DNA from 3 places in the Pseudoalteromonas sp. P1-13-1a genome. Region 2 is predicted to be linked to each of the others. Evidence: predicted binding sites of a transcription regulator. Region 2 holds the regulator's gene; each other region holds the start of a gene.
The links. Region 2 encodes sigma-54, which starts transcription at its own class of promoters, with help from an activator protein. Its sites were predicted from a motif close to GTTGGCACGNNNNTNGNNT; they were not measured.
Positions count from the first base shown of each region.

Region 1: a site for sigma-54 is predicted at 3,626-3,644, ahead of AN391_RS17250 (DUF2726 domain-containing protein). Genes of this name have one in related genera too.
Region 3: a site for sigma-54 is predicted at 7,626-7,644, ahead of fliS (flagellar export chaperone FliS). Genes of this name have one in related genera too.

Region 1 covers NZ_LKDV01000036.1:9,454-20,132, forward strand. Annotated here, with positions in the region: gene arcA (two-component system response regulator ArcA) at 1-88, shown strand, start outside; gene arcB (aerobic respiration two-component sensor histidine kinase ArcB) at 103-2,421, opposite strand; gene folE2 (GTP cyclohydrolase FolE2) at 2,648-3,568, shown strand; gene AN391_RS17250 (DUF2726 domain-containing protein) at 3,684-4,277, shown strand; gene mtnN (5'-methylthioadenosine/S-adenosylhomocysteine nucleosidase) at 4,397-5,104, shown strand; gene AN391_RS17260 (regulatory signaling modulator protein AmpE) at 5,105-6,049, shown strand; gene tyrS (tyrosine--tRNA ligase) at 6,105-7,304, opposite strand; gene AN391_RS17270 (peptidoglycan DD-metalloendopeptidase family protein) at 7,684-8,997, shown strand; gene AN391_RS20710 (hypothetical protein) at 9,072-9,248, opposite strand; gene AN391_RS17275 (aldo/keto reductase family oxidoreductase) at 9,262-10,233, opposite strand; gene AN391_RS17280 (sodium ion-translocating decarboxylase subunit beta) at 10,372-10,679, opposite strand, start outside.
Region 2 covers NZ_LKDV01000003.1:91,401-102,079, forward strand. Annotated here, with positions in the region: gene AN391_RS04035 (calcium/sodium antiporter) at 1-956, shown strand, start outside; gene AN391_RS04040 (KpsF/GutQ family sugar-phosphate isomerase) at 959-1,930, shown strand; gene kdsC (3-deoxy-manno-octulosonate-8-phosphatase KdsC) at 1,931-2,482, shown strand; gene lptC (LPS export ABC transporter periplasmic protein LptC) at 2,479-3,033, shown strand; gene lptA (lipopolysaccharide transport periplasmic protein LptA) at 3,023-3,571, shown strand; gene lptB (LPS export ABC transporter ATP-binding protein) at 3,568-4,293, shown strand; gene AN391_RS04065 (RNA polymerase factor sigma-54) at 4,363-5,862, shown strand; gene hpf (ribosome hibernation promoting factor) at 5,890-6,177, shown strand; gene AN391_RS04075 (PTS sugar transporter subunit IIA) at 6,182-6,634, shown strand; gene rapZ (RNase adapter RapZ) at 6,654-7,499, shown strand; gene AN391_RS04085 (HPr family phosphocarrier protein) at 7,540-7,812, shown strand; gene mgtE (magnesium transporter) at 7,951-9,309, shown strand; gene AN391_RS04095 (zinc-dependent metalloprotease) at 9,356-10,679, opposite strand, start outside.
Region 3 covers NZ_LKDV01000022.1:334-11,012, reverse strand. Annotated here, with positions in the region: gene fliG (flagellar motor switch protein FliG) at 1-111, opposite strand, end outside; gene fliF (flagellar basal-body MS-ring/collar protein FliF) at 104-1,819, opposite strand; gene fliE (flagellar hook-basal body complex protein FliE) at 1,840-2,172, opposite strand; gene AN391_RS13670 (sigma-54 dependent transcriptional regulator) at 2,346-3,770, opposite strand; gene AN391_RS13665 (PAS domain-containing sensor histidine kinase) at 3,767-4,879, opposite strand; gene AN391_RS13660 (DNA-3-methyladenine glycosylase I) at 5,012-5,602, shown strand; gene AN391_RS13655 (sigma-54-dependent Fis family transcriptional regulator) at 5,896-7,332, opposite strand; gene fliS (flagellar export chaperone FliS) at 7,688-8,089, shown strand; gene AN391_RS13645 (hypothetical protein) at 8,094-8,390, shown strand; gene fliD (flagellar filament capping protein FliD) at 8,497-9,936, opposite strand; gene AN391_RS13635 (flagellar protein FlaG) at 9,993-10,427, opposite strand; partial or broken gene AN391_RS13630 (flagellin) at 10,593-10,679, opposite strand, start outside.

The DNA.
Region 1 (10,679 bases), on a different contig from region 2:
GCACTTTGAAAGTGATAATTCTACTTCTGAGCTAATCAGCACCATCCATGGTGAAGGTTACCGCTTTATTGGTAAAATCGACGCTTAATTAGAGTAAACCGCTTACTCTAATAATTGTAAAAAAGAATGAAGGGCACTTTGTCCTTCATTTATTTTATCTGCCAGTATATCTAACCACTCTTTTAATACTTCATCTGATTCATCAAGCGCACCGTGTTCCATCTTTTTAGCATGTAACTGTACATCGTTTAATCCTACCGAGCCCGCAGCACCTTTAAGCTTATGCGCCACCGATTTATACTCTTCCCTATCACTTTGGTTTAACGCGCTTTGTAGCTCTTGCTGATATTGCGGGTTTAGTTTTTCAAACAAACCACTACTGCGCTTAAATACTTCAAGCCCCATAGAGTTTACAAAGTCTTCAATGGTTTCAACATCAAGCACACCTGCATTAATGCCCTCAAGCGCTTCTTTACTAACGGTTAGCAGTGGCTTGTCTGATTCACTTTGTTGAATATCGAACAAATCAGCGAGCATCTTATCAAGCTTTATTGTATTAATTGGTTTAGCAAGCGCCCCTTGCACCGATATACCTTCTAGGTCTTCTTCGGCACTACGTACATTCGCGGTCAGCGCAACAATAGGTAATTTATCAAAGTGGCTATCGGCACGTATTTGTCTTGCCACTTCATCACCATTTATATCGGGCAGTTGCATATCAAGTAGTACTAAATCAAGCTCGTCTTCGGTTTCTACAAACGAAAGTGCATCTTCACCGGTTTCGGCCCAAATCACCTCATGGCCGCGCTGCTCTAACAAGTTAGTCGCAATTTCGGCATTTAATGGCACATCCTCTACAAGTAATATGTATAAACTTCTACCTTCATAGCTTTGCTCGGTAGGCGCTACACATAAGCTAAGCGGTATATTTACTGTAAAGCAACTGCCTTCACCTTCTGTGCTGGTTACCGAAATAGTTCCTTTCATTGCACTCACTAACGCTTTGGTAACGGCTAAACCAATGCCTGAGCCAATCGCATTTTTACCGCTGAGGTCGGGCGCTTTGTAGTACATATCAAATATGCGCGAGAGTTGATCCTCTGGGATTCCTTGTCCTGTGTCTGATATTTTAAGTTCAAGCCATGGGCCATCACTTCGCTCTTCTCGGCTACATGTGAGCTTTACCTCGCCATGCTGGGTAAATTTAACGGCATTATTAATTAAGTTCCACACTACTTGGCGAAGACGCGTTGGGTCTAACAAGGCATAAACATCCAATGTGCCGTTTCGCTCAATTGAAAACTCAAGCTCCTTTTGCTCCGCAATTAATCCAGCAAAGTTCACTACATCGTTTATAAAGTCTGAAACGTTGATTGAATCGGTTGCTATATCTAATTGTTCGCGGTCTATTTTGTCTAAATCTATAATATCGTTAAAAATATTACCTAACGTTTCAGCGCTCGAAAACACTGTATTACACCAACTACGCTGCTGTTTATTAAGCTCTGTATCAAGTAGCATTCGGGTTAAGCCTACAATGCCATTTAATGGTGTGCGCAGCTCATGGCTAAGCGTTGCTATAAACTTACCTTTATCTTTATAGGCTGTTTCAAGCGCTTGTGCTGCTTCTTTACGGCTAGTTATATCACGCCCGAACGCCAATAAACCTATGTAGTCCCCTTGATCGTTTATAAAGGGTAATTTACGCAGCTCAAACCAACGGTTTTCACCATTTACCATGTATTCAACATCAATTGTCAGCGCTTGATGCGTTTGTTCTACTTTCTTATCCGTTCTGAGTACTTCTGCTAAAAAGTAGCTTGGAAAAATCTGCTCTACGGTTTTACCAATTAATTCAGCGCTGGTTTTGCCCATAACCTCTTCAAACATTTTATTACAGCCGGCAAACACACCATTGTTATCTCGGTAATAAAATAAATCAGGGGAGGAGTCGACAATAGAGCGAAGAAGCATGCCTTGTTGAGCAAGTTCTTGTTGAGTTTTTTTACGCTCCGCGATTTCACGGCGTAGCTCTTCAATAGCGCGATGCTTGGCATGAAACGCCATTTTTCGCTCATCTATTTCAATATTAAGGCGGTTAATATTATCTTTTAATGTTTGGTTTAATAGTTTTTCTTGTTTGGTGGCGCTGTCTAAATAAGCATATGAGGCATCTAATTGTCTAATCGAGTTGAGTAAAATACTGATCATAAAAGGAGATACAACCGCAGTAAAAAATACCACTGCTAAAATATCAACTAAATTAACCTCACCGAGTGCCACATAATAAAACATACTCGACAATATAAGCGACACGCCTAATAAAAGCGCGTAGCACATTGCCGCGGTTTTTAACTCACCAAAGCGAGTTATTAAACTAGAAAGTACTCGAGCCCAAGGGCTCAAAGAAGAATCGGTCATAGGTCAGTGTATCTCGTTACTAGGCATAAATAAAAAGTGCCTATTAATAGTCAAACGCATTTTGCAGCAGATTTTAGCATTTTTCTATTAGCTATATTCATGTTGTGCGACAAAAACAGAAAATTTTCATGTTTACTTTTGCCTACTCGTTAAACTCATCATTTCAGCAATAAATTATTTAGTGTAAAATGCTGCGCTTTATTATGACCAATAACGAGTAGCGCACATGCAAACCAATATGCCCGATATAGCTGATACGGCTCCCGCCTTACAAACAGGTAAGTTAGACTGGGTTGGTATGGGCGAAATAGAACTGCCATTTATTTTTGAATCGAAAGATTTAGCACCCGTTACCGTTAATGCAAAAGCGCGTGCCTTTGTTAATTTGCATAAAGAAGACGCTAAAGGCATTCATATGTCGCGTCTATTTTTGGCGCTTGATTTACTCTCAACAGAGCAACAAGTTAACCCACACACTTTAGCTCAAGCACTCGATACTTTTATTACCAGCCATAAAGGGTTAAGTGACAAAGCCCAAATAGAATTTAAATTTGAGTTACCACTGCGTCGTAAGTCGTTATTAAGTGGTAAAGCAGGTTGGAAAAGCTACCCAATTACCCTAACCAGTACCATTGAAAATAGCGTAATTAATTTTGAGCTAAGCGTTGATGTAACTTATTCATCTACTTGCCCGTGCTCTGCAGCACTTGCTCGCCAACTCATTCAAAATGCGTTTAGCGAAAAATTTAACCAAGAAACATTGAATCAAAAAGACGTTTTAGCATGGCTAGGCACAACGCAGGGTATTGTGGCAACGCCTCACTCACAGCGTTCGATTGCCAACGTTAAAGTAAAGCTAAATAACACGATTAGTGAATTTGATGTAGTCAATTTAATTGATACATTAGAAGCTGAGCTAAAAACACCTGTACAAGCGGCAGTAAAACGCGAAGATGAGCAAGAGTTTGCCCGCCTTAACGGTCAAAATTTAATGTTTTGTGAAGACGCTGCTCGGAAAATTAAAGCGGTACTTGAGCATAATAATTATAGTGATTACTGGCTGCAAATTAATCACTATGAATCACTTCATGCGCATGATGCGGTTGCTATTGCCGTCAAAGGTATTGAAGGCGGCTACAAAGCCTAATATCAGCGCTGTATTAATACTAAATACATACGGTAATTAACGCATAACACCAAATTTTTAGGCACGTAAATTGCTTTGTTTGAGCAGTGTCAATTTGTTGTTATGGAGTTACCGTATGGAATTCGCTTTATTATCAATTTTAGTATTAGTGGTTGGGGCCTCCGTGGTTGCGTCAAAATTTAATGATGATGGCGGAAACCCGTATCCTTTTACCCGCAAACAAACCGTGTTTACACAGGTTGAGGGGGCATTTTTAAATCTTTTAGAGCGTGCGGTAGGCGATCAATATAAAATTGTAAGCCGCGTCAAACTTATCGATGTCATCGACTGTAAGCAAGGGCTATCTGCTAAATCAAAACGTGCAGCCTTAGCTAAAGCTAAAAATAAACAACTCGATTTTGTGCTGGTCGATAAAGAAAAAATGACGATAGTGGCTGCAGTCGATTTAGTTAATAATGCCAACAAAGATGGCCACAAAGCTCAGCGCGACTGGTTTGTAAACGGTGCTCTAGAGTCAGCAGGCATTCCACATATTCGTATGAAAGTAAAATCAGGCTACCGGCCTTCTGAGGTGCGCGATGCAATTATGTTTAAAATAGGCAAACCTGCCGTGCAATCGGCTCGCCCAACTCGTAATCGCGTCAGCAAACCTGCGGTATTGTCACCTTCTCAGGCTAAAGCGCAAACCACTGCCTTAGCCGAAATTTAAAATAGAATTAAATACTCTCCTAAAAGTATTTAAAGCGAGCCGTAAAACAGCTCGCTTTTTTGTTTTTTATTGCTAACTTCACGTATAATCTACGTATTCAAACTCAGGAATCAAACACTATGAATGTCGGTATTATTGGCGCAATGGAGCCAGAAGTTAAAATTTTACGTGAAGCAATGCAAAACCCACAAGTGCTAACTAAAGCAGGGTTTACTTTTTACACAGGCGAATTGGCTGGTAACACAGTAACGCTTGTGCAATCGGGTATTGGTAAAGTGGCATCAACTATTGCAACCACGTTATTAATTGATAACTTTAATCCTGATTGTGTTATTAACACAGGCTCTGCCGGTGGCTTTGATCCCTCATTAAGTGTTGGCGATGTTGTTATTTCTTCAGAAGTACGTCATCACGATGTAGATGTAACTGCTTTTGGCTACGAAATTGGCCAAGTTCCACAAATGCCTGCAGGCTTTGCCGCACACCCAAAACTTGTTGAAGCTGCCGAGCAGACCATTGCCCAAATCAGCGAAGTAAAAACCTTAGTAGGCTTAATTTGTACCGGTGATTCATTTATGTGTGACCCTGTACGTATTGATAAAGCTCGTAGAGACTTTCCAACAATGCTAGCTGTAGAAATGGAAGGTGCATCTATTGCACAAACATGTTTTGCGCTTAATACCCCATTTGTTGTTATTCGTTCTATGTCTGACATTGCTGGAAAAGAGTCACCGCAGTCGTTTGAAGAATACCTAGAAACAGCATCAATCAACTCATCAAAAATGGTTGTTGCACTATTAGAAAAACTAACAAAAGTTACACTGTAAATGCTAAGCAATATTGTTCAAAACCATTTGGACTTTATTGCCTTTTTTGTAGCGCTCCTTGCTGAGCGCTTTTTCCCGTTAAAAAGCTGGTATCACCCTAATACAGTATTAACCGCTGTTTTTAGTGCGATAGGAAAACGGGTTTATAAACCACATGAGCCTAAAAACTACCTTTATTTAGCCGCCACTCTTGCCAGTACATTAGTTTTAAGCGTTATTCTTATTATTATTGTATTACTGCTTGAATTTGCCTTTTACCCTGAACTGCTCGCAGGTCTTATTTTATATTTGTGCCTTGAAAGCAAAGCGATTGAGAAAAAAGCCCTGCGTGTTGCCAAGCTCGTAAAACAAAACCAAAAATCTACCGCGCGAGAACTTGTAAAGCCGCTGCTTGCCCGAGAGGTTAATAAGCTCTCAGCGCCAGGTATCATGAAAGCCTTAATTGAAAGCTTAATTTTACGCACAGCTCGCAATTACTTTACCGTTATATTTATATTTTTATTGCTTGGGCCAATTAGCGCTTTAGCGTATCGGCTCCTCACTTTAATACAACACGCGTGGCGCGCCGATATATCACCTAACAGCCATTTTTTAAAACCGCTTAAAATACTTTTGTTTGTAATCGAATTTATCCCCGTACGCATACTTGCACTAACCATTGCCGCAAGCAAAGCCAGTAAACAAAGTATGCATTACATAAAGCACTATGGCAGACATTTTTATCAAACAAATACAGGGTGGATTTTAAGTGTGTGCTCCGCTTCTATGGGCGTACAGCTAGGCGGCCCTGCAGTTTATTTTGGTAAGCGCTTTAATAAAATGCGAATTGGTACTGATAGACTGCCATCTCCCGATGATGTGCCCGTAATAATTAATAGGTTAAATCAAGCACGTGTATTTTGGCTGTTAGTCATTATCAGCATTGAAATTGTAAAGCTTATTTAGTTTTTTAACGCGCACAAAAAACCAGCCTAAGCTGGTTTTTTTGTTTTAACTGCGCTTACGCAACAGTAATATTCGCAAACTTACGTTTACCTACTTGGTAAATAGCGGTTGTGCCTTTTGCTACCTCAAGCTTAGTATCAGTGATTTTATCTTCACCGTTAAGTTTTACTGCGCCCTGCTTAATCATACGCATTGCTTCAGATGTACTGGCTACTAAATTAGCTTCTTTAAGTAAGTTAGCAATTAAAATACCCTCATCTGCAATTGTAATTGTCAGCTCAGGGATTTCATCAGGTAGCGCTTTTTTCTGAAAACGTTTGATAAAGTCATCGTGTGCAGCTTGTGCTGCTTCTTCACTGTGGAAACGGGCAATTAATTCTTTCGCCAATTCAATCTTAATATCACGCGGGTTAGTGCCCTGCTCTACGCGTTGTTTTTGCGCTGCAATTTCTTCGATTGATAAGCTGCTTAGTAAATCGTAATAACGCCACATAAGTACGTCACTAATCGACATTACTTTACCAAACATATCGTTTGGCGCATCCGTAATACCAATGTAATTACCTAGCGACTTAGACATTTTTTGAACGCCGTCTGTGCCTTCAAGCAACGGCATCATTAATACTGTTTGCGGCTTTTGACCTTCTACTTTTTGAAGCTCGCGCCCCATTAAAAGGTTAAAACGCTGATCAGTACCACCAAGCTCTACGTCTGACTCAAGTGCAACCGAATCCCAACCTTGTACAAGTGGGTATAAAAATTCATGAATAGCAATGGGTTGACCGCTGCCATAACGCTTTTTAAAATCATCACGCTCTAGCATGCGCGCTACAGTTTGATTGGCAGCAAGTTTAATCATACCCGCAGCGCCTAGGTTTTCCATCCACTGAGAGTTAAAGGCAACCGTTGTTTTTGCAGGATCTAAAATCTTAAACACTTGCTCTTTATAAGTCTCAGCATTGGCAAGTACATCTTCACGAGTCAGTGGTTTACGTGTTACATTTTTGCCAGTCGGATCGCCAATCATGCCAGTAAAGTCACCAATTAAGAAAATAACCTCATGACCTAAATCTTGAAAGGTTTTCATTTTATTAATTAGTACAGTGTGACCTAAATGTAAATCTGGCGCGGTAGGATCGAAACCCGCTTTAATTTTTAACTTTTTGCCCGACTTTAGTTTTTCAACTAATTCGTCTTCAATTAATATCTCTTCTGCACCGCGTTTTATCTCTGCTAGAGCGGTTTGTAAATCCACTGTGTATTACTCCAAAATTCTGCCAACGAAGGGGCAACTAGATGACTTGCTACATAAGGGTTTAAAACAGATTTAAACCAAAAGCACTTATGTTGCTAACATAACAAATTTCTACCTAATTAAAACAATTTTTTATGCGAATAATGCAACTAAACTTAATAAACTTAGTCTTACTGTGCTAGGCAATTAGAAATGGTGTTTAAGCACTAATTTTAACGCACTTTAGAATCAGTTTAAATCGATAAACTTAAACAATCATAAATTGCTAATTTACTAACAATTGCGGGGCTTTTAGCTATATTTACTAGTATTCGTACCTTATTACGTATATCCTGCATTAATATCCATTTTATTTTCACGACAGCAGAAAAGGCACGTTATGGTTCACGTGGTTAACACGCTTCCCAAAAAACACAAATTGCTTATTCTAGGTTTGGTTTCTGCTATTGTTGGCTTAGCCTTTCTTCCTTCAGAAAAAGCGACTGCATCCAAAGACAATAGTGCAAATGCACTAGAAATTGGTAAGCGTTACGAGTTACAAGTTAAAGTTGAAGACAACGAAAAATTAACTGAATTAAATTCGCCAGAAGCAGCAGAAAAGCTGCCAGAATACGACTTAGTCGATCACCAAGTTAAAAACGGCGATAATTTAGCAATTATCTTCAAGCGTGCTGGTTTTTCAGCGCAAACCCTTCATAAGCTAATTAACACCAATGCTGAAACACGTAAGCTGACTAAAATTCACCCAGGTGAAATACTGAGTTTTGCAACAGCAGAAAACGGCGATTTAGCGCAGCTTCGTTATGTTATTTCAAAAACAGATACTTTGTTTGTTACCTTAAATGACGAAGGTAATTACGACACATCAATAGATAGCAAAGAAATAGAAACACTGAGCAAAACAGCCGGTGGCGAAATTTCTAGTAGCTTTTGGACCTCAGCAATTGCTGCAGGCTTAAGCGAGCGCCAAATAATGAACTTTGCTGATATATTTGGTTGGGATGTGGATTTTGCCAACGATATTCGTAAGGGCGATCAGTTTGGGCTAATTTACGAGTCGCATTATGTTGATGGCGAGTTTATTGGCACTGGTAAAATCATTGCTGCAGAATTCATAAACCAAGGCCAGCGTTACGCGGCTATTCGCCATACCGATGGAAACTTTTATACGCCTGAAGGCCGCAGCATGAAAAAAGCATTTTTACGTGCGCCGGTAAACTTTAAGTATATTAGCTCGAGCTTTAACCCACGTCGCTTACACCCAGTAACTGGGCAAGTAAGAGCACACCGTGGTATTGATTACGCAGCACGTACAGGTACACCGGTTGTAGCCTCGGGTAACGGTAAAGTAATTAAAGCAGGCTACAGTAAGTACAATGGTAACTACGTATTTATAAGCCACGGCACGCAGTATGTAACTAAGTACTTACACCTTAACAAAAAGCTTGTTAAAACAGGGCAAAAGGTTAAACAAGGTGACAAAATTGGTACCGTGGGTGCTACCGGCCGTGTAACCGGCGCGCACCTACACTACGAATTTTTAGTCAATGGTGTACACCGTAACCCTAAAACCGTTAAGTTACCTAAGTCTGAGCCGTTACCACGCTCTGAACTTGCTAAGTTTAAGCCTATTGCAGAAAACTTTATTGCACAGCTTGAACGCAATCGCGAACTACAGCTAGCACTTAAGTAACGTATAAGTTATAGATAATAAAAAGCCTTTGCTGGTTTACCCTGCAAAGGCTTTTTTGTATACGCTATAAACCATTAATACATCAGTACATAAATAAGCTGTACGACCAAAGAAACCATCACTAGTGGCCAAATATATTTGCTGTATTTAGTTGCGCCATCCAACCCCATTTTACCTTGGTACTTTTCAAGCAAAGGTATCAGTACTGCAAGAGCGACAAACAAGCAAATTAAAATAACAAATATATTCATTTCTAAACCTTATTTATGGTAACTCATGGCCTTTGGCGCTTACATACAATGCATACCAATGTTCGCGACTTAACTGCACGTTTAGCGCATCGCATGAAGCAGCAATACGCTCAACGTTCGTTGTGCCAATAATAGGTTGTATCATTGCAGGGTGGCGTAATAACCAAGCTAAAACAATCGCCTCAGGCGTTGTATCGTAAAGTGCAGCAAGCTTATTTACGAGTATGCTGGTATTTATATCGGCTTGCGATGCATTCGATAAATCCCCACCGGTGTATAGACCTTGGCATAAACTTCCCCAGCTTTGTATTTGAATATCAAAGTGTCGACAATACTCTACGCTGCCCGGTGTAAAGTTAAGATCTTTTCCATCTGCATTACCGGCATACACGCCTTCATCAACAAATTGGTGTTTTTGTAAACTTGCTTCTATTTGGTTAGCCACAATAGGCATATCTAGGGCATGTTGTAAAAAGTTCATTTGATGCTGCTGCATGTTCGATACGGCAAAATTACGTACTTTGCCGCTTTCTTGTAGGCAGCTAAACACTTGTGCAATTTCTTCCACTTCCATTAGCGGATCAGGGCGATGAAGCATAAGCACATCGAGGTAATCGGTGTTTAAACGCTTAAGTGAGCCTTCAACTGATTCTTCAATCCACTTGGCCGAAAAATCGTAACGCTTAGGGCCTTCATCATCTTCAAAGCGTATACCGCATTTAGATTGAATATACATATGCTCGCGCAGCTCTGGTCGTTCACTAAGTGCTTGGCCAAATACCTGCTCAGCTTTGCCAAAGGTATAAATATCGGCGTGATCAAAAAAATTAATACCGCCAGCTATGGCTGCATCAATACACTCGTGAGTTTGTTTTAAATGCTCTTTGGTTATGGCGTCTTTATTCCAACCGCCGCCTAGGCCCATACAGCCAAAAACGAGTCTACTAACATGAGGTAAATATTTTGCCAAAGGGGTGTGAAGCATGATGACTATCCTTATTAGTGTGCATAACCCTCACTGTAAACAAAAACACGTCTGCAAACAAACTTTAATACGTGCAGTTTTATAGGCATAAAAAAAGCGCAGTAAACTGCGCTAATCGGTTGGATTAAATCCTAAATACTAGCCAACAAGCGCCAGTAATATACCTGCGGCTACGGCACTTCCTAGCACCCCAGCTACGTTTGGCCCCATAGCATGCATAAGTAAAAAGTTATGTGGGTTATTCTCAAGCCCAACTTTGTTCACTACACGCGCCGCCATCGGGACTGCCGATACACCCGCAGCACCAATTAGAGGGTTAATAGGTGTTTTAGAGAGTTTGTTAAGGCCTTTTGCCATAAACACACCCGATGCTGTACCAATAGCAAAAGCAAGCGCACCCAGTACTAAAATACCAATGGTTTCTACTGTTAAAAAGTCATCTGCAG
Region 2 (10,679 bases):
TTGTTATTTTAATTCTTGGTTTTACTGCACTTGTATGGAGCGCCGACCGATTTGTATACGGTGCGGCTGCGCTTGCTAAAAACTTTGGAGTGCCCACTTTAATAGTTGGCTTAACGGTTGTTGCTATGGGTTCTTCGGCCCCTGAAATGATGGTGTCTGCATCGGCTGCTCTGGCCAATAAAACCGACACAGCGGTAGGTAACGCGGTGGGCTCAAATATAACAAATATATTACTTGTGTTAGGGATAACTGCACTGCTGCGCCCGCTGAGTGTTTCCTCAAGTACGTTAAAACGCGAAATGCCGCTCGTAATGTTGGCATCATTGGCTACGTGGTATGTGTTTTCAGATAACTACTTTTCACTCACCGAAGGTATCGCCTTATTAGTCGCTTTTATTGTGTTTATTGGTGGTTTAATTATTGTATCCCTACGAGCTAAAAACCAAGATGATCCATTTGTTTCAGAAGCATGCGATGAAGTCCCTAATGATGTTCCCACTAAAAAAGCAATATTTTGGCTTATTGTCGGTATGGTTTTATTGCCTGTAAGCTCCCATTTTTTAGTTGGTTCAGCTGTCGATATAGCAAAATACTTTGGTTTAAGCGATTTAGTTATTGGTTTAACTATTATTGCCATTGGCACAAGCTTGCCTGAACTTGCGGCTTCTGTTGCAGGCGTTCTTAAAAACGAAGACGATTTAGCGCTAGGTAATATTGTTGGCTCAAATATATTTAATATTCTAGCGGTATTGCCGCTTGCAGGTATTATTAACCCATCAGTGGTCGACCCATCACTTGCAAACCGCGACATACTTATTATGTTGGGTGCAACGCTTGCGCTTATTATTATGTCATTGAACTTTAGAGGTTCTCAGCGTATCAATAGAGTAGAAGGTGGTCTATTACTCATCGCATTTTTGGCGTACCAAGGTTATATTTTTAGTCAAGTAGGGTAACAATGGCACAACTAAACTTTATAGAGCAAGGTTTACGCGTATTAAACATAGAACGCCAAGCGCTTGCGGATATTAAACAATACGTTGATGAAAACTTTAATAATGCGTGTCAGGCCATGTTTGATTGCCAAGGCCGCATTATTGTTATTGGTATGGGTAAATCAGGCCATATTGGTAATAAAATTGCTGCTACCCTTGCCAGTACAGGCAGCCCTGCTTTTTTTGTTCACCCAGGCGAAGCAAGTCATGGTGATTTAGGCATGATAACCAAAAATGATGTGGTTATGCTTATATCAAACTCGGGCGAAACCAGTGAAGTACTAAATATTATTCCGGTGCTAAAACGCCTCGGTGCAAAAATAATATCGATGACGGGCAACCCGCTTTCTACTATGGCAACACTTGCCGATGTGCACGTATGCATAAAGGTAGAACAAGAAGCATGTTTGTTAGGTTTAGCGCCAACAGCAAGCACCACAGCCACTTTAGCAATGGGTGATGCAATGGCGGTTGCGCTTTTAGAAGCACGCGGTTTTACCGCCGATGACTTTGCACTCTCTCACCCTGGCGGCAGCTTAGGTAAGCGATTGTTGCTCACTTTAAAAGATGTAATGCACAGCGGCACAAACACCCCTATTATAGGTGTAACGCAAACAATTAAAGACGCGTTAATAGAAATGTCTGCCAAAGGGCTAGGCATGACTGCTATTGTAGATAACAATCAACAGCTTGCTGGCCTTTTTACCGACGGCGACTTACGTCGTATTTTAGAGCAAAAAGTTGATATACATAACACCGCTATTAACCAAGTTATGACTAAGTCATGCACCACCGCCACGGCCGATATGCTTGCAGCAGAAGCACTAAATATAATGGAAAATAAGCGGATTAATGGTTTAATCATAGTTAATGAGCAAAACCAGCCTGTGGGCGCCTTAAATATGCAAGACCTCTTAAAAGCAGGAGTATTATAAATGCAATTTAAAGATCTCTATCAACCGCTAAGCGATGATGCCAGAGCACGCGCCAAAAAAGTAAAACTACTCATATGCGATATTGATGGTGTATTTTCTGATGGCCGAATTTACCTCGGTAACCAAGGCGAAGAGTTAAAAGCATTTAATACAAAAGATGGTTTTGGCATTAAGGCACTGATCAATAGCGGTTTTGAAGTTGCGGTTATTACGGGGCGTCATTCAAAAATAGTGCAAGCTCGCATGAGCAGCTTAACCGTACAGCATATTTATCAAGGCCAAGAAGACAAACTTATTGCTTATCAAGAACTCAAAAACACTTTAAAGTTAACTGATGAACAAATAGCCTATATTGGCGATGATGGACCTGACATGCCCGTCATGGAGCGCGTTGGTTTTGCCGTCGCAGTAAACGATGCGCACCCGCTAATTAAACGCTTATCGCATTACACTACACAAATGCCTGGTGGCTTTGGTGCAGTGAGAGAGCTCACAGATTTACTCATGCTCGAAAACGGTATAGCACTTACTACACAAGGTACCAGTTCATGAATGCAGCACGCGTTATACTCAGTGTGTTATTCATCGGCTGTATGGTTTGGCTTTGGTACCCTTATTTTACGCAAAGCAATGTAGCACCAGAGCAAGAACCAGAAGTCATTGCAAAGCCTGATTACACCGCTATAGAGCTTAAGCAAACAACCTATGACGAGCAAGGTAAAATAAGCCATAAAGTTACCGCGGCTAAAATGGAGCTGTACCAACAACTTGGTTTTACATTTTTTGAAAAGCCTATTTTTACTTTATATAACGAAACACAAACATGGCGAATAAACGCTGACGAAGCAACGCTTTACGAAGATAAACAACTTATTTTAGAAGGCAACGTGGTTGCCAAAAATTTAGTTGATAACGCCATGATAGATAACATCAATGCCGACAACATCGAAGTCGACATTAAAGCGCTAACAATGCGCTCTGAGCAGCCAGTGGTTGTCACTGGGCCAAATTTAAAGATTGTCGGTAAAGGCCTTGAAGCCGATTTAAAAACCGCAGTAATAAAACTAATTAACCATACGCGAACAATATATTATGACCAATAAACTCACTAAAATACTTATTATCCCATCGCTGATGCTGGCATTTAGCGCTTCTGCTGCTGAGCCTGCTGCTCAACCGCCAGCAAACCAAATTTCTATTAGTGCAGACCGTCAAGAAGGTCAACTTAAAGAAAACGTAGGTATTTTTGAAAAAAACGTCGAAATTGTGCATGGGAACCGCAAAATTACAGCCGACCGACTCGAAGTACATAAACGTGAAGACCTAGGGGATAACAAACAACTGCTTATTGCCACTGGCAGCCCTGCCTACTTCGAAGAAAAACAAGACGATGGTACCGTAATGAGTGCCAGTGCAAACGAAGTACGTTACGACGTAGCAAAGCGCTTTTTAACACTTGTTGGGGATGCCGAAGTCGCGCAAGCCGGTCAAAAAATTAATGCTAAAAGTATTACCTACGATATGCAGCAGCAGCTTATTAGCGCAGAAAAAGACGAAAACTCAACGGATCGTGTCCACACAATTTTAGTGCCTGTTGAAGCAAATATTAAAGAAAAAACAGGTAACGAAGGTCAACCATGAGCACCTTAAAAGCAGAACTATTAGCAAAAAGCTATAAAGGCCGCCAAGTTGTAAAAAATGTAGGCCTTGAGGTAGAAGCCGGCAGCATAGTGGGCTTATTAGGCCCTAATGGCGCAGGTAAAACCACCACCTTTTACATGATTGTAGGGTTAGTACCTAGCGACAAAGGTAAAATATCTATTGATGATAACGACATCACGTTATTACCTATGCACAGTCGTGCTCGCTTAGGCATTGGCTATTTGCCGCAAGAGTCATCTATATTTAGAAAGCTAACAGTTTATCAAAATTTAATGGCTATTTTAGAAACGCGCAAAGAGCTAAATAAAGCCGCGCGAGAAGAAACGCTTAACAACTTACTTGATGAATTTAGCATTCAACATATACGTGATAGCCAAGGTATGGCGCTTTCTGGTGGTGAACGCCGCCGTGTAGAGATAGCCAGAGCACTCGCAGCGAACCCTAAATTTATTTTGTTGGATGAGCCTTTTGCTGGTGTTGATCCGATTTCAGTGTTAGATATAAAGAAAATAATAGAACATCTTAAAAATCGTGGCATTGGCGTATTAATTACCGATCACAATGTAAGAGAAACCCTTGATGTTTGTGAAAAAGCCTACATTGTTTCTCATGGGGAGCTAATTGCATCTGGCACCCCAGAACACGTATTAAATGACAAAACTGTACGCGATGTTTATTTAGGCGAGCAATTTAGGCTGTAACATTTAAGCCACACCTACAAGCATCTGCTAATATTAATTATAACAACATAAAAGGATTGTTAGAGATACATGAGGCAATCATTACAGCTGCGCATGGGCCAGCAACTTACAATGACTCCACAATTGCAACAAGCGATTCGCTTGCTGCAGCTCAGTACATTGGATCTCCAGCAAGAAATACAAGAAGCACTGGATAGCAACCCGCTATTAGAAGTAGAAGAGCAAGATTACACGGAAGAGTCGGCTGGAAAAAATGAACAAAAAGCAGATACGGATGATGTAACCGTAAGCGCATCGGCTGATGATACAACCAGTGAATACGAGCAAGACAGTGGTGAAGCTTTAAATAAAGACACCGTTAGCGATGATATGGCGATGGATGTAACTTGGGATGAGTACATGAGTGCAGCCCCTGCGGCATCTTCAGGCCCAATGCCAGAAGATGAGTCTATTTATCAGGGCGCCTCTACTGAAACGCTACATGAGTACTTAATGTGGCAACTTCAGCTTACTCCTTTTAGCCCCACTGATGAAGCTATTGCTATAGCCATTGTAGAAGCTGTAGATGACTCGGGTATTTTAACGCTAAGTTGTGAAGAAATTTTAGAAAGCTTTAACCAAGAAAACGATGACGACGTTGAGGTTGAACTGGATGAAATAGAAGCCGTTTTAAAACGTATTCAATTATTCGACCCTGTAGGTATAGCCGCGCGAAGCTTACAGGAGTGCTTGTGTATTCAGCTTAATCAGTTTGATAAAGACACCCCTTTTATAGAACAAACTAAAATGATCTTAACCGATCACATTGATCTATTAGCGGCACGCGACTATCGTACATTAATGAAAAAGACTAAGCTTAAAGAAGACGAGCTTAAAGAGGTCATGACTCTTATACATACCCTCAACCCAAAACCTGCAGATACAATAGTAAGGGAAGAGTCTGAGTATGTCATACCGGATGTATCAGTTAAAAAAATTAAGGGCCGTTGGGTGGTAGAGCTAAACCCAGATAGCATGCCAAAAATACGCGTAAATAGTCAGTATGCGGCCATGTCACGTACCGTAAAATCTAGTGGAGATAGCCAGTTTATTCGCTCTCATCTGCAAGAAGCTAAATGGTTTATAAAAAGTCTTGAAAGCAGAAACGACACGCTGCTAAAAGTAACAAACTGTATTGTAAAACAGCAACAAGCGTTTTTTGAACATGGCCCCGAAGCCATGAAACCAATGGTTTTAAACGATGTTGCTGAAATGGTAGAAATGCACGAATCAACAATTTCGCGTGTTACTACGCAAAAATATATGCATACGCCACGTGGTATTTTTGAGCTTAAATATTTTTTCTCAAGCCACGTAAGCACTGAAAACGGCGGCGAATGTTCGTCAACCGCAATACGTGCCTTAATTAAAAAGCTAATTGCCGCGGAAAACTCAGCCAAACCATTGAGTGATAGTAAAATTGCGGATATATTGGCAGAGCAAGGAATTAAAGTAGCTAGACGCACAATAGCAAAATACCGTGAATCGCTAGCTATTCCACCGTCAAATCAGAGAAAGAGTTTGATATAAGACGTAAAAAACAAAGAGGAAATGCTTATGCAACTAAACCTAACTGGTCGTCACGTAGAAGTAACTGATTCACTTAGAGACTATGTAAATAATAAATTTGCAAAGCTAGAAAGGCACTCAGATCATATTAGCAATGTGCATGTCATTCTCGATGTAGAAAAACTCAACCAAAAAGCAGAAGCGACTATTCATGTAAGCGGCGCAGATTTATTTGCCTCAACAGAGCACCAAGATATGTATGCTGCTATAGACTCGTTGATTGACAAGCTCGATCGTCAAGTCATAAAACATAAAGAGAAGCTTGCTAGACACTAATATTATGAAATTAAGTACATTAGTATGCCAGGACTGCAGCAAAGCTGCGGTCCTTTTTAGTAGTAAAAAAAGAATTTTAGAATTTATCAGTGAGCTGGCTCATGAAAAGCTCCCTTACTTACCGCAACAGGATATTCTTAATGCGCTAGCTAGCAGAGAAAAACTAGGTAGTACGGGTATTGGCCGCGGTATCGCAATTCCGCATGGCAGAATGGGTGGCGTAGAAGAACCGCTTGCGTTAGTACTCGTTAGTGACAAGCCTGTAAACTTTGATGCTATTGATAACTGTCCTGTTGATATTTTTGTTGCACTCATCGTACCAGATGGCGATAACCAGCAGCACCTAAAGACTCTAGCAACCATAGCTGATAAACTGAGCAATAGAGAATTTTGCAAACAGCTGCGAAACGCTAAAACCGATGCAGAACTGTATCAAGTAATTGTTGATCAATCGTAGTAAATACTAAGGGCTATAAATGGAGTTAATAATCATAAGCGGCCGTTCCGGTTCAGGTAAATCGGTTGCTTTACGTGTGGTTGAAGATTTAGGCTATTATTGCGTAGATAATATCCCGGTCAACCTGCTGCCCTCTTTAGTACGTAGTGTTTCAGATAACTATGACAAAATAGCTGTTAGTATCGATGTTCGTAATATCCCCAAAGAACAAGACGAGTTTAACGATATTCTCGAGTACCTACCGGACTTTGCTAAACCCACTCTGTTTTATTTAGACAGTGATGATCAAACACTCATAAAACGTTTTTCAGAAACACGCAGATTACACCCTTTATCCATCGATTCATTGCCGCTCGACTTAGCAATAAAAAAAGAAAAAGAGCTGCTTGATGTACTTGTAACCCGCGCAGACTTTATGCTTGATACGACTGATTTAAGTGTTCACCAATTGGCTGAGTCAATTCGCGAAAAAATACTCGGAAAAAAAGATAAACAACTAATTGTAACGTTTGAATCGTTTGGTTTTAAACACGGCATACCTAAAGAAGCTGATTATGTATTTGATGCTCGCTTTTTGCCAAATCCGCATTGGGAGCCTGAACTTAAACCGCTTACAGGTCTTGATCAACCTGTAAAAGACTTTTTGGCAAACCACAGCATAGTGCAAAAATTTACTTGGCAAATTCAAACATTTGTACAAACTTGGTTACCACACTTAGAGCGCAATAACCGCAGCTACCTGACTATTGCAATAGGTTGTACGGGTGGACAACACCGCTCAGTTTATTTAGCCCAAACTATAGGTGAGAGCTTTGCAATGACACATCCAAATGTAAAAATTAGGCACCGTGAGCAAGAAAAGTAACCTTAAAATAATAACCTGTTCAGTTTAGGTATAGTAATTTATGCGTTGTGAAGACACGTTTTTAATAAAAAATAAATTAGGCTTACACGCCAGAGCGGCAACGGTCCTTGCGCAATTAGCTGTGCAATTTGATGCTAAAATTACCTTACATCAAGATGATAAAGAAGCCGCTGGTGATAGCGTATTAGCCTTAATGCTACTCGAAAGTAGTAAAGGCAAAGAAGTTAAAGTTGTATGTGAAGGCCCAGACTCAGAAAAGGCTTTGCATGCGGTCGGACAATTAATCGCACAGCGATTTAACGAACAAGAATAAACGTTTAATTACCAAGCTTACTCATACATTTTTGCTTTATACCCTGATTTGTGTAGCTTGGTAAATGAATAGTGTTTAATTAGATTAATCACAATGCGGTTAATCGCCTCCCCTCGTATATAAAAAATTAGGATGCCAATGCCAGAAGCGTTTGAACAAGACTACCCACTGCAACAACTAAAACAGGTGACTAAATCACTTAATAGTGGGCAATTTGTTCAAGTAAGACGCATGCTAGCAAAAACGGCCCCGTGTGATACTGCCCTTTTACTTGAATCCTCTCCGCATAAAATTAGACGCATGCTTTGGCAGCTGGTTGACCCAGATGTACAAGGGGACGTGCTAGAAGAGCTCTCTGAAGATGTACGTTTAGGCATCATTGCCCAAATGGAACCTGAGCATATTGCCGCCGCCACTGAGGATATGGGCCACGATGATTTAGGTGAAGTACTACGTAGCCTACCTGACACCGTGTATAAAGATGTAGTTAGCGCGATGGACACGCAAGACCGTGAACGTGCGACACAGGCTTTATCATACCAAGAACGCTCTGCAGGCGCGCTAATGAACACCGATACGGTGACCATTCGCCCAGACGTTACACTTGATGTTGTACTGCGTTATATTAGGCTGCGAGGTGAGCTACCAGAAGGCACTGATGATTTATACGTTGTTGATAAGCACAACTGCTTTTTAGGTGCGTTATCACTTAGTACGCTTTTAACTAATCCGCCTGAAAAAATTGTTCAAGATTTAATGGATGAAGACTGTGAGTCTATCCCTATCTCGATGGATGAAAGTGAGGTCGCTCAATTATTTGAACGCCACAACTGGATATCTGCACCGGTAGTCGATGATAACGCACACTTGCTTGGACGTGTCACTATTGATGATATTGTTGATGTTATTCGTGAAGATGCTGAGCATAGCTTATTAAGCTTAGCGGGTCTTGATGATGAAGAAGATACCTTTGCACCTGTTTTAAAAAGTTCAAAAAAACGCTCAGTATGGCTTGGCGTTAACTTACTTACCGCCCTGGCTGCTGCCTTTGTGGCCAGCTTTTTTGAAAGTACCTTAGACATTCTCCCTATTTTAGCTGTACTCAATGGCATAGTGCCCTCAATGGGTGGTGTAGCAGGTAGTCAGTCCTTAACACTGGTTATTCGCGGTATAGCTGTGGGGCACATTAATCAAACTAACCAACGTTTTTTAATGGCTAAAGAATTGGCCATAGGCGCATTAAACGGGATTATTTGGTCATTACTTATTGCTGGTGTAATTGCACTTTGGCAGTGGGATTTTATGCTTGGCGGCGTGCTCGCATTTGCTATGTTTATGAATCTTGTAGTAGCGGGTGTTGCTGGCGCATGTATTCCTATTTTATTGAAAAAAATGAATATAGACCCTGCACTTGCCGGCAGTGTTGTACTAACAACTGTGACTGATATTGTTGGTATTTTTGCCTTTTTAGGCACAGCAACGTGGCTACTTATTTAGCAACCTAACCCTAGGTTAAGTAGCCACTATTAGTTAAAACGTAAAATTATATTGGTGAGCCTGGTGGCATTGGTAAATTAGTAAAGTTTTCAGGCCACTTACCAGCTTTTATAAACTGTTTAATTTGCTCTGCTAAATACTGCTTAAACGCGCTTTCGCCGACACTGGTGTTACTCAGCATTGAATTTTGATTGTACTCATCACTCAACTTAACTAAGTAGTAACGTAACTGCGCTTGCACCTCTGGGCTTACTTTATCGCTTGCCACTAAATCGGCTATATTTTTTGCAGTTAAAAACTGTACACGTTGAGTGACTTTACCTTTCATCGTATTAGGTGAAGACACATTAAACACGTGACTGTAAAGCTGCTCAAGCAACTCATCTAAGCTATAGAAATTGTAATTACGCACTTGTTGTTGAGCTAAACGATTTAAACGCTGTGGGTTTAATAATAAAGATAAGCTATGCTGTGCAGCGACTTCTGGTAAAGCCATTGCATCAAGTGTTAAACCTGTGCGTCCAGTTATGCTTTCGCGCGATTTAGACTCCCCATAGGCCTTTGGCGGAATAAGCGCTAACACTGACTCGGGCAAAATTAAATTAGCGGGTTTTAATGTGGATAAAATAGCATTTACCGCTTCTTGCTGCTGCGCTTTTGCAACCACTTGTGCGCCCTTAACAGGTGAATTGTCGCGTGTTTCGTACTCGTAATTAACCCCCGCTATAAGTTTAACTGCAGCCTCTACTTGATAGCGATGAAATAAATAGAGCGGCACAAGTTTTTCTTCTAACTGCGAAAGAGCATCGCCCGTTTTAATGTTGTTAATGCCAAATTGCGAAAGCGCTTTTTTACGTACATTAAGCACTCTAAGTAGCTCTTGCGCTGGGTTAGTACCGTTATCCCATAAGTGTGCTGTAGGGTGTGCACCGCCCTTAGCGCGTGCGTCACTGTCAGATATAAACTCAAGCCCCTTGGCTTTGTTCTCTTTTATTATTGCAGCAAGTTCAGCGCTTTCGTCCTGATTAGTAAAGTCGCTGTAACCATATTTAATAACTTGGGTATCCCATACACCCATACCACTTGCATAGCCTCGAGTTACGTCAAGTTCACCTTGCTCGTTAAAGCTAAGAAGTGGGTGTGGGTAATCCATAACCGAGGCTCTATCACCCACCGAAGCCGCAAAATTATGCGCAATGCCCAGTGTATGACCAATTTCGTGGGCACTTAACTGACGGATCCTATCAAGCGCCATTGCTTGTAGGTTTTTAGCTACCTCGTCCCCTTTTAAATAGGGAGCAGCAAGTGCTTCGGCTATTAATATATCTTGGCGCACACGCAGTGAACCAAGCGTAACATGGCCTTTTAAT
Region 3 (10,679 bases), on a different contig from region 2:
CGCTGCGTCTTCTTCAGATAAGCTCAATAAAAGAATCGCGGCTTTATCTACGCCATCTAACTTGTCAACATCAAATGCTGGCGGGAGTTGTTTTTGTTCTTGATCAGTCATCTTCTGTTAACCACGCTTTCACTACTTGTGATGAGAGTTCCGGTTCGTTCGCTACAAGTGCTCTTACCGCTTTAAGCAAATCTTCGTCGCCATGTAAGTCTGGCAGCTGCAGTGTACCATCACTTGAGAAACCAACAGCAGCAGAATCAAAGTCTTTATTTAGCATATCTAGCGTGCTATCGCCAATATCAACCCCTGAGCTTAATGCATCTTCGTCGTACTCTTCAAGCGTATCATCTGGGTAGATCAAGCGCTTAAGCATAGGCTTAACAACCGCCATAATTAATACAATAATAACTAAGGCGCCAAGCACAAGGCGGATGATTTTCATAAACCAATCTTGTTCCCACAGCGGTACTTCTAAGTCTAAATCAACTGCTTCACGCACAAATGGTACGGTTACCACTTCTAATGCATCGCCACGTTGCATATCAAAACCCACCCCACCTTGTAATAGGCGACGTATATTTGACAAAGCTTCTACTGAGCGCGGTGCCATGGTTGTTTCGCCGTTTTCACCTACTTTGGGCACATAATCAACAGCTACCGATACGCTAATTCTGCGAATAACCCCTGTTTGTTGACGCTTATGCGAAATGGTGGTGTCTAGCTCAAAATTACGCGTAGCCTCTTTATGCACTCGGCTTGGATTGGTTGCCGTACCAGCATTGCCCTGGCCTGCCACTTCTGGGATAGTTGAATTCATAGGTGGTTGATTAGTAAGTGCCCCAGGAATACCTACCGCTAAGCCACCTATGTTGTTTTCTTCAAATGTGGTTTCGCTTCTGACTGCTGGTAAGTCTGGGTTGTAGCGCTTTTGTGTTTCCTCTACTGAGCTAAAGTCCATGTTTAAATCAACTTGCGCCGTGTAGTTACCCAAGCCGACTACAGGAATAAGAATACTGTCTATTTTTTCTAAATACTCTTGCTCACGCTTTCTTTCAATGTCGTACTCTTTACGAGAGCGTGCTGCTAATGAGTCTTGTGAGCCAGAATTAAGTAGACGGCCGTTTTGATCTGTTACTGTCACACGTGCTGGCTCGAGACCTTGTACTGCAGAGGCAATCATATCAACGACTGAATCAATCTCTTCACCATCAAGCGTACGGCCACGTTTAAGAGTCAATACCACTGTGGCTGATGGCTTTTTCTCTCTGCGTGCGAATACGTTTTCTTTTGGGATGGCTAATAAAACTTTAGCGCGAGTAACGTTGTTTAGTTCTTCTATAGTGCGGGCAAGTTGTTGCTCGCGGCCATGTTTTAAGCGCTCACGCTCGAGCCGTTGGCTCACACCAAAACCCATATCTTGCATTATGATATCGGTGCCTGAGGTAGGACCTTGCTCTAAGCCTTCACGCGCCATCAATAATTTAATGTTTTGATACTCGCTTTCATCAACCGAAATAACGTTGCCGTCTAGCTCGTAGTCAATTTTTTGTGCATCTAAAAAATCAAGTGTTTGGATCAGCTCTTCTGTAGGCATTTTGCCAAGCGGACGCATATCGGGTTGGCGCGCCCAAATAATCACAAATATGGCAATAGCTAAACAAATAGCCAGCGCAATAATTAGGGTAACTTGGCGAAGCACATCAACCCCATTTAAGGCGCTTAAGTAGCCCGACTTTTGTTCTTGTTGCTCGTTGTCTTCACTTTGGTCAATACCGCCGCCAGCAAGAGCAAGATCTGTTGATTGATTAGATTGCGCCACAATAATTCTCCACTACCTACTTAAACAGGCATGTTCATAATTTCTTGGTATGACTCAACAAGTTTATTTCTTACTTGTACTGTAGCCTCAAATGCCACTGATGATTTTTGCGAAGCAATCATTGCCTCAGCAAGCGATACACTTCTGTCACCCATTTCAACAGCCACGACTTTTTGTTTCGCATCTTGTTGTAGGCCATTAACCGTATTTAATGCATCGCTTAGTAAGTCACCAAATTGAGCCGATGACGTTGGCTGAGCTTGCGTGGGTAGCTTATTAATTTGATTTGTATGGCCTGCTTCTAAGGCCATTGATTGCATTTCTTGGAATAACGCGCTGTTTTGAATTTTCATAATTTTCTCTGGCAAATGCAGTTAACGTTCATAAAGGGATTAAAGCACAAAGCGTGCCATAAAAATAAACCTTTAATAACATACAGTTAACTATTATTTTTAAGAGTCAGAGATTTGACAACCCTAAACTAAGCGTGGTTAGTTTAGGGTTATGTACAGAAGGGAGAGTTAGTTTATGCGGGTAGTGAAATACCTAAATCGCGCATTTGTGCGAGTTTATAACGTAAAGTACGCGGGCTGATGCCAAGTGTTTGTGCAACATCTTTACGTTTGCCTTGGCAACGGGCGAGGGTTTCTAAAATTATTTTATGCTCTTTATCTTTTAGCTCATCTTTATAGCTGCCAGTATCTACGCTCGGCAGTGAGCTACTCGCCTCTGCAGGCGTTATTTTGTCATCATAATATGCGTCACTGGGAGTACTCTCTTGCTCAGGCGCTATAACCTGAGTAGGCGCAGTGGTGCTCGACGCTTGCATTAAATTTTCAATAAAAATAGCCTGCTCGCCAATTACACTGCCCGTTCGCAAAATAAGCGCACGTTGAATTACATTATCAAGTTCGCGCACATTACCTGGCCAGGTATGGCTCAATAGTTTTTGCTCGGCATCGCTATCAAGCGTTGCTAACGGCTCTTTATTTTTAACTAAATGGCGCTCTATTAAATGCTTAGCCAATACAATTATATCGCCTGGGCGCTCACTAAGTGGTCGCCACATTAATGGGAATACATTTAAGCGATAATATAAGTCTTCTCTAAACTTATTATCTGCAACAGCTTCTTTAAGATCGCGGTTACTGGTTGCGAGCACTCTCACATCGAGTGAAATTGTTTTGCGCGCACCTAAACGCTCAACTTCACGCTCTTGTAATACTCTTAATAGTTTAGCTTGCAGCCCTAAGTCCATTTCTGTTATTTCATCAAGCAATATAGTACCACCTTGGGCTTGCTCAAATTTACCTGGGCACGCTTGTATTGCACCAGTAAAGGCGCCTTTTTCATAGCCAAACAAGGTGGCCTCAAGCATATTTTCGGGAATAGCCGCGCAATTAATTGCCACAAAAGGCGCATCGCATCGGTTTGATTTATCGTGAATATATCGCGCTAATACCTCTTTACCTGAGCCACTAGGGCCAAGCACCATTACACTTGCATCTGAGCGAGCCACTTTACTTGCAAGTTCTAATAGTTGAATACTGCTGGGGTCGGCTACAATTGGGCCATCAGTGTCTTTTGGTTTTTCGGGTAAATAGCGGCTAACCATATTTAAAAGCACCTCAGGGGCAAATGGTTTAGCCATATAATCAATTGCACCTAAGCGCATTGCCTCTACGGCATCATCAATCGTTGCGTAAGCTGTCATCATTAATACGGGGAGTTCTGGGTAGTTAAGCTTAATGCTCCTGAGCAAATCTAGGCCGCTCATCGCGCCCATTTGCACATCACTTACAACCAATGAAAACTCAGATTTCTTTAATTGGATCATGGCTTGCTCAGCACTTTGCGCTGCAACGCAGGCAATACCTGACATTTCTAACGTGTCTATGAGTGCTTCTCTTAAGCCTGCATCATCTTCAACTACCAGTATTGTATTGCTCATGCTGTTTTCTCCTGCGTTGAGGCCGTGCATATGGGCAGCAATAAACTAAAACATGCACCACCATTGGCATTATTAACCACTTCAACACGTCCTTGATGCGCATTTGCCACAGAACTTACAACAGCAAGCCCAAGCCCTGTACCTTGGCTTTTAGTGGTATAAAACGGTTCAAAAATTTTCTCTATTTGGCTCAGCTCTACCCCAGGGCCGTTATCGCATACGCTAATACGTACGGTGTCAGGTTCGCTACTATCGCGCTGCGCTTTTAATGTCACCTGTGCTTGGCTGCCAATAATTTGAATACTATTGTGAATAAGGTTTTGAATAGCGCTGGCCAGCGCAGTTTTATTACCGGTGATTTCTATATCTGGCTCTGGTAACTCAACAGCAAGTTCACTGTTATTTAAGGCCACCATTGCATCAGCACCTAGTTTTACTTCGTTTAAAAGCTGCTGCATAGACACTTGCTCAACCACTTGCTGCTCACCACTTTTAGCAAAAAGCAGCATATCGTTAACTTGGGTTTCTAAATCTTTTAAACGTGACATAAGCTTGGTTTGAAAGTTATCGCGTGATGTTTCAAGTAGCTTTTTAGAGCCCAAATTGGCCGCGTATAACATAGCTGCAGAAAGCGGTGTACGCACTTGGTGCGCAAGCGATGCCACCATTTTACCAAGCGCACTTAAGCGCTGCATGTGGGCAACGCGCTTTTGTAAACGGCGCGTTTCGGTTAAATCTGTCATTAATATTAACTGCCCTGGCTCTGGCGCAAGTGCTGTAATATCAAGTTTTATAAGACGACCATCTTTGAGCGACACTTCATGTCCATCATCTTGGTGAGGGCGAAAAGAGCGTTGAATAATGTTAAACCACTTCTCCCCTTCTAGCGGTTCGCCTAGCATATCAATTGCGATTTGATTGGCTTTTGCAATAAGCCCTTTGCCATCAAGTACAACAACACCTGCTGGCATGGTATCAACTAAGTGCGACAGCCAACTTGCTTGTTGTCTTAAATCACTTAATTCACCAATGTACTCTTCTTGAAGTAAACATGGGTTATACTGATTTGCAGTAATAAACTGTGGTTTAAGTACACTCGCAAGGGCCATAATCAAATCTCTTAATGATGTAGATATAGGGCTTGATGCATAATTTATACCAAAATTATTTTATATATTTTTCATTTGGTTAGCTTACAATAACGCGTAACAAAAAAATGACGCACAAAAAAAGGAATAATAATGAGTGAGCAAAATAAATGCCGTTGTGCGTGGCTCGACACCACAAAACCAGACTATGTGAAATACCATGATGAAGAATGGGGGGTGCCCCTTTATGACGACACACTATTATTTGAATTTATTACGCTAGAATCAGCACAAGCGGGACTCAGTTGGTACACTATTTTAAAAAAGCGTGCAGGGTATAAAAAAGCATTTGCCAACTTTGATGTGCAAAAAGTGGCTAACTTTACAGCCGGTGATATAGAGCGGTTAATGCAAGATAAGAACATAGTACGTAACCGATTAAAAATAGCTGCCACGATTAATAATGCTCAACGGTTTATCGAAATTCAAAAAGAGTTTGGTAGCTTTAGTCATTATCAATGGCGATTTGTGGGCAATAAACCAATTATTAATAATGTAAATAGTGATGAAGACGCTCCTGCAATGAGCGAAGAATCAAAAGCATTTGCAAAAGATTTAAAAAAACGAGGCTTCAAGTTTTTAGGGCCTACAACGGTGTACGCACATATGCAGGCCTGTGGCATGGTAAACGATCATAGTAATGATTGTTTTAGAAAAGAAGAAATTATAAAGGCTTTTGGTTAATAAGTGATTTATTACCATAAAAGTGATCTGTTCACAAAGAGGATAAGAGACGCTTCGCTTTAGAGCAGTAACGTGTAAGCTAACTGTGGTTTCTCATTTAACCTCGTTTTTTTGGGTCTAAGTAATTAAAAGCTGCGCTTTTTACGCGAGCAAGCTCAGCGTCTACCGTCAAAGTTTAAGTTTGCGTTTATCTTATAGACGCCAAGCTTGCTTGCGTGACGGGCAAAGCCCGTAAATTAATTCCTCAAAAATGAGTAATAAATAACGAAAAACCTATCAGCATTTGCATACTACTAATCTCGTGACAGATTGTACTTTTTCATTTTTTCGACAAGTGTTGTACGCCTTACACCTAGTATTTCTGCAGCGCGCGCAACAACGTAATCAAAACGCTCTAACGCTTGGGTAATTAAGCTTATTTCAAGCTCGGCTAAATACTCTTTAAGTTCAATGCCCTCTTCGGGTAATACGCCAGATCCCTGTTGGCTAAATTCAGGCTCTGGTTCATTATCATAATCGCTAAAACCTGAGCTAAAAATATCGTTAAAGGCATCTTTTTCAAGTAGCTCTTCAGGGTATTCAGGCTCGTAGGCATCTACCTCGATGTAGCGGTATTTATTAGGTAAATCGGGTACATCCACTACTTTTTCAGGGAACATAATCACCATGCGCTCCACTAAATTAGCAAGCTCACGGATATTACCAGGCCAAGCATGTTCTTTGAGACTCTCAACTGCGCGCTCTGTAAATTTAGCCGACGTACCACTTTGCTCATTAACACGGCGCATTAGCTCTTTAAGTAATAAAGGTATGTCGTCAGCACGCTCATTAAGTGACGGGTTTTCAATAGGAAACACGTTTAAACGGTAATATAAATCTTCCCTAAAGCTGCCCTTTTCAATCATTTCCTCAAGGTTGCGGTGGGTAGCGGCAATAACACGTACATCTGCTTGAATCGCTTTTGTGCCACCTACACGCTCGTAGCTACGCTCTTGTAATACGCGAAGTAGCTTAACTTGCATTTGCAGTGGCATGTCGCCAATTTCATCTAAAAACAGCGTACCGCCTTGCGCTAATTCAAACCGCCCTTTACGTGCAGAAATAGCGCCGGTAAACGCCCCTTTTTCATGGCCGAATAACTCACTTTCAAGAAGCTCTCCTGGAATGGCACCACAGTTTACTGGTACAAATGGCCCCGTATTGCGTTTAGATAATAAATGTACATTACGCGCAACCACCTCTTTACCCGTACCCGACTCGCCTAAAATAAGCACGTTTGCATCGGTTTTAGCCACTTGCTCTATCAAAAAGCGTACGTTTTTAACCGCGTCAGTTTCCCCTACTAAACCATCAAATGTTTTATGTGGCTTATGATGCTTGTGACTTCCAGGAAGCATACGTTGGTACTGTTGGCAGTCGTGTAATAACTGTGTGGTTACTTCGTGATTAAACGGCTCACAAATTAGTCCCACTACATTAGCAATGCTTAATAATGGCTTGAGTGTTTCACCAATGAGTAAAAAAGGCAGGGTTGGGTAGCGTTTAATTAAGCCTTCATGATCTAAGCTTTGTAATGCGCCTAAAATAACAATGCATTCTTGCTGTTGATACTTACTACATACTTCTTCAAAGTCATTTTCATCAAGCAACTGCACAGCTTCCCCAATAAAGGTAAGTGATGCATGTAATCCTATTGCACGGTTATTATTATTATCTAAAATCAAGATCATAGTTAGCGAGCCATAATTTCACTAATTCATTTTATTAGCTAAATTGTAAGCGAGATCTGTATGGATGCAAGTAATAGCGGCGGTTTTTTGACATAAACGCCAAAAAATAGACATCGCTATAAAACAATAATACTTAATAATTAAAACTTAAGTATTGTTTTGTTGTTTAATACTTAAAGCTAATGCCATGTCTTGTTTTTTCTTAGTGTATGAATCTACGTAGGTCAAAAATATAAACTATAATTAACTTAAGTTGAAAGCAACAATGCCGATAACTAAATAAATGCAATATGCTTGGCATTAATATTGCTTTTGTTACGTACAGACGATTTTACATATTTATTTAGGATTTTCCATGGCTCATGTTTCATTAAAAAAATATTCTCAAGTGCGCGCCAGCAACATCGCAGAAATGGCGCCCTATGAGCAAATTAACCTTATTTTTAGTAACATAATTGGCCGCTTGGCCGCTACTAAAGGGTTTATTGAGCGCAAAGAAATAGAAAAAAAAGGCGAAAACATCTCTGCCTGTATTTTACTCTTAGGTGCATTACAAGACGCGCTTAATTTAGAAGTGGAACAAGATCCGAGTATTTCAAATAATTTATTAGCACTTTATGACTACTGCCAAAGACGCCTTGTGCAAGCAAATGTTGACAATGATATTGAGATTATTTCTGAAGTAGCTGGCATTATTAAAGAAATTAAAGAAGGGTGGGATAGCATTCCTGTCGATCAGCGTAATCCTGCGGTATAAGCTAATGGCTTTAGAGGAAAAAAGTAAAGCTGAGCATATTAATCAATTGCTCAGCAAAATCGAATTATTAGTGCAAAGCAATAACGCTGATGAAGCTCCCCCTATTATGGATACTTTAAATAGTGAGCTTAAGCGCTGGTGCGAAAGCGATAACCCGCCTACCGCCGAGCAACTTGTGGCTGTGCAAACCAATATCAACAACATTAGCAAGCAGGCAAATGCTGTAAAAAATGAATCATCTAAAGCCATAATTAAGCAAAAAAAAACAGGTAAAGCAATCTCGGCTTATAAATCGGTATAGCTACTTCTAGCAGTTTTAAAACTTACTAGGCATCTTAAAGGCAATATTTAGACATAAAAAAACCGTTTTTAAACGGTTTTTTTATGTTCATAATTAATATGGAAAATTAAGAATTATTACTCACCACACCAGGCATATTTTCAAGCTGCGCTTGCACGTAACTACTTGTCGAGTTTAAGCTCGCTACCAATAAATCCATGGCGTTGTATTGAGCGTATAGCCTGTCAGATAACGATTCCATTTTACTTGTCAGGCTTTCGCGCTGTTCATCAATATCTTCTAATTGATTTGTTTTACTGTCGATACGGTTTTGAATAATACCATCGGAATCTGTATAAAAGCTCATTAAGTCATCAAACGATTGGGCAAAGCCGCCCTCGTCTTCATCAGTGCCTACAAAAAACTGCTGTACTAAATCTACGTCTGAATCTATTTGCTCGTTTAGTGTTTCAGTATTGAGTGATAAAACACCGTAACGGTCTGTTTCTACACCTAGCTGCGAAAGCGACAGTGAATTACCATCACCTAAATCAACCGACTCAGTTATTTCACTACGTAGTTTTGACATAACACCACGAAGGAGTGAATCCCCTGCCATTACACCAGCGCCACTTTCACCTGATGCACCTAAATTATTACTAAGCTCTAACAGTTCGTTGTAACTAGTGATAAAGCTATTTAAACCTGCTTGTATATTATTATTATTTTCAGTGACTGATATATCGCTAACATCATCGTCGGCATCATGTAATTTTTTTACGGTAATATCCACGCCATCAATTACATTGCTAAATTCATTTGTATTGCTTGATACCGTTAATGTGCCATCAATCGTTATTTGTGCATTTTGTGCAGCGTTTACTTCTGTTAGGTTTGTAGTATGGTTTAGTGGGTCTGCGTCAGATACATCGTAAGCTAACCGTGAGAGCCCACCAGTGTCAGTGTTATTACCATCGTCATCTTGTACGGTAATAGTAATTGCATTGTCTTCACCAGTTTCTTTACTAGTAAGTACTAAATGCTGACCATCATCACTGGTTACTATAGTTGCTACAACCGAGTCGTTACTGTCATTCCCAGTAAAAGGGCCGTTATTAATTTGGTCACGTAAATCTTCTAGAGTATTAGTTGCAGACAGAACAGTAGAAAAACTGTTTTCACCAGAGCCAATTGTAATTAATCCGGCGCCTATGGCTTCATCGGCCGCAAATGCAGGAGATGATAATTTATGAGCTTGCGCTAATGCATCTACTTTTACGTTGTAGCTACCAGGCTGCGCATCTTCATCCGCACTGATAGATATAAAGCTATCGCTACCAGATGTGCTACGCTTTTGATAGTTATCGCTATCGCCTAACGCTTGCATCGCAGTCTGTACCTGCTCTAAAGCAGACTTTAATGCACCCGCAGCTGATATATCTGTAGTTAAATTACTTTCGGTATTATTTAAACGAGCTTCAGCTGGTGCTTGCTCAGCATTAACCAATGCATCCACAATGTCTGATACTGCTAAACCCGAGCCTAAACCATTAAACGAAATAGACATACTTCACCTCTTTAAACCCAAAAAACTTAACTAATAATATATCAACACTACGGCGATTAAACCGTTTGGTCGATTAAAATACCTGCAGACTCAGAAAGCTTTGACACTAAGCTTAATACTTCTTCCGAAGGGTATTGCTTAATTACATCACCACTTGTTTTATCAAGTATCTTAATTACATCACGCCCAGAGTCTTCATCAACTTGAAATTGCAGAGTACGGTTCATTTCCCCCATGAACTCTTGCAATTGCTGCGCCACTTTTTCAAGCTGCTCACGTTCAAGCTGTTGGTTTTTCGGACTATTGCCCTCAGAGCTTTGCTGTGTATATTGTTTATTTAACTGGTTTTGTGTGCCTTGTTCATCCATTTTATTTACGTCATCAACAGCGCGCTGAGTCAATGTTGATCCACTCTGCCCTACTTGTTTATCTTCACCAGTTAAAGATGTTGATGCTATCGTAACTTCTGCGTTTGAAGTAATGGTGTTCATAACGCCTCCTAGAGCTGCCGAACTTGTATAATTATCAGACTAACAATAGCTTAATTTATACCCTTAAACCACAAAAGGAGGTAGCTAAAGCCACCTCCTTGTTTTAAAACTAATACTGACTTTATGTACTAGCTAGCTATTCATTAAGCTATAACGTTTAACTTATTAACCTAATAGGCTAAGTGCTGTTTGTGGTAACTGATTCGCTTGCGATAAAATTGACGTACCTGCTTGTTGCAAGATTTGGTTTTT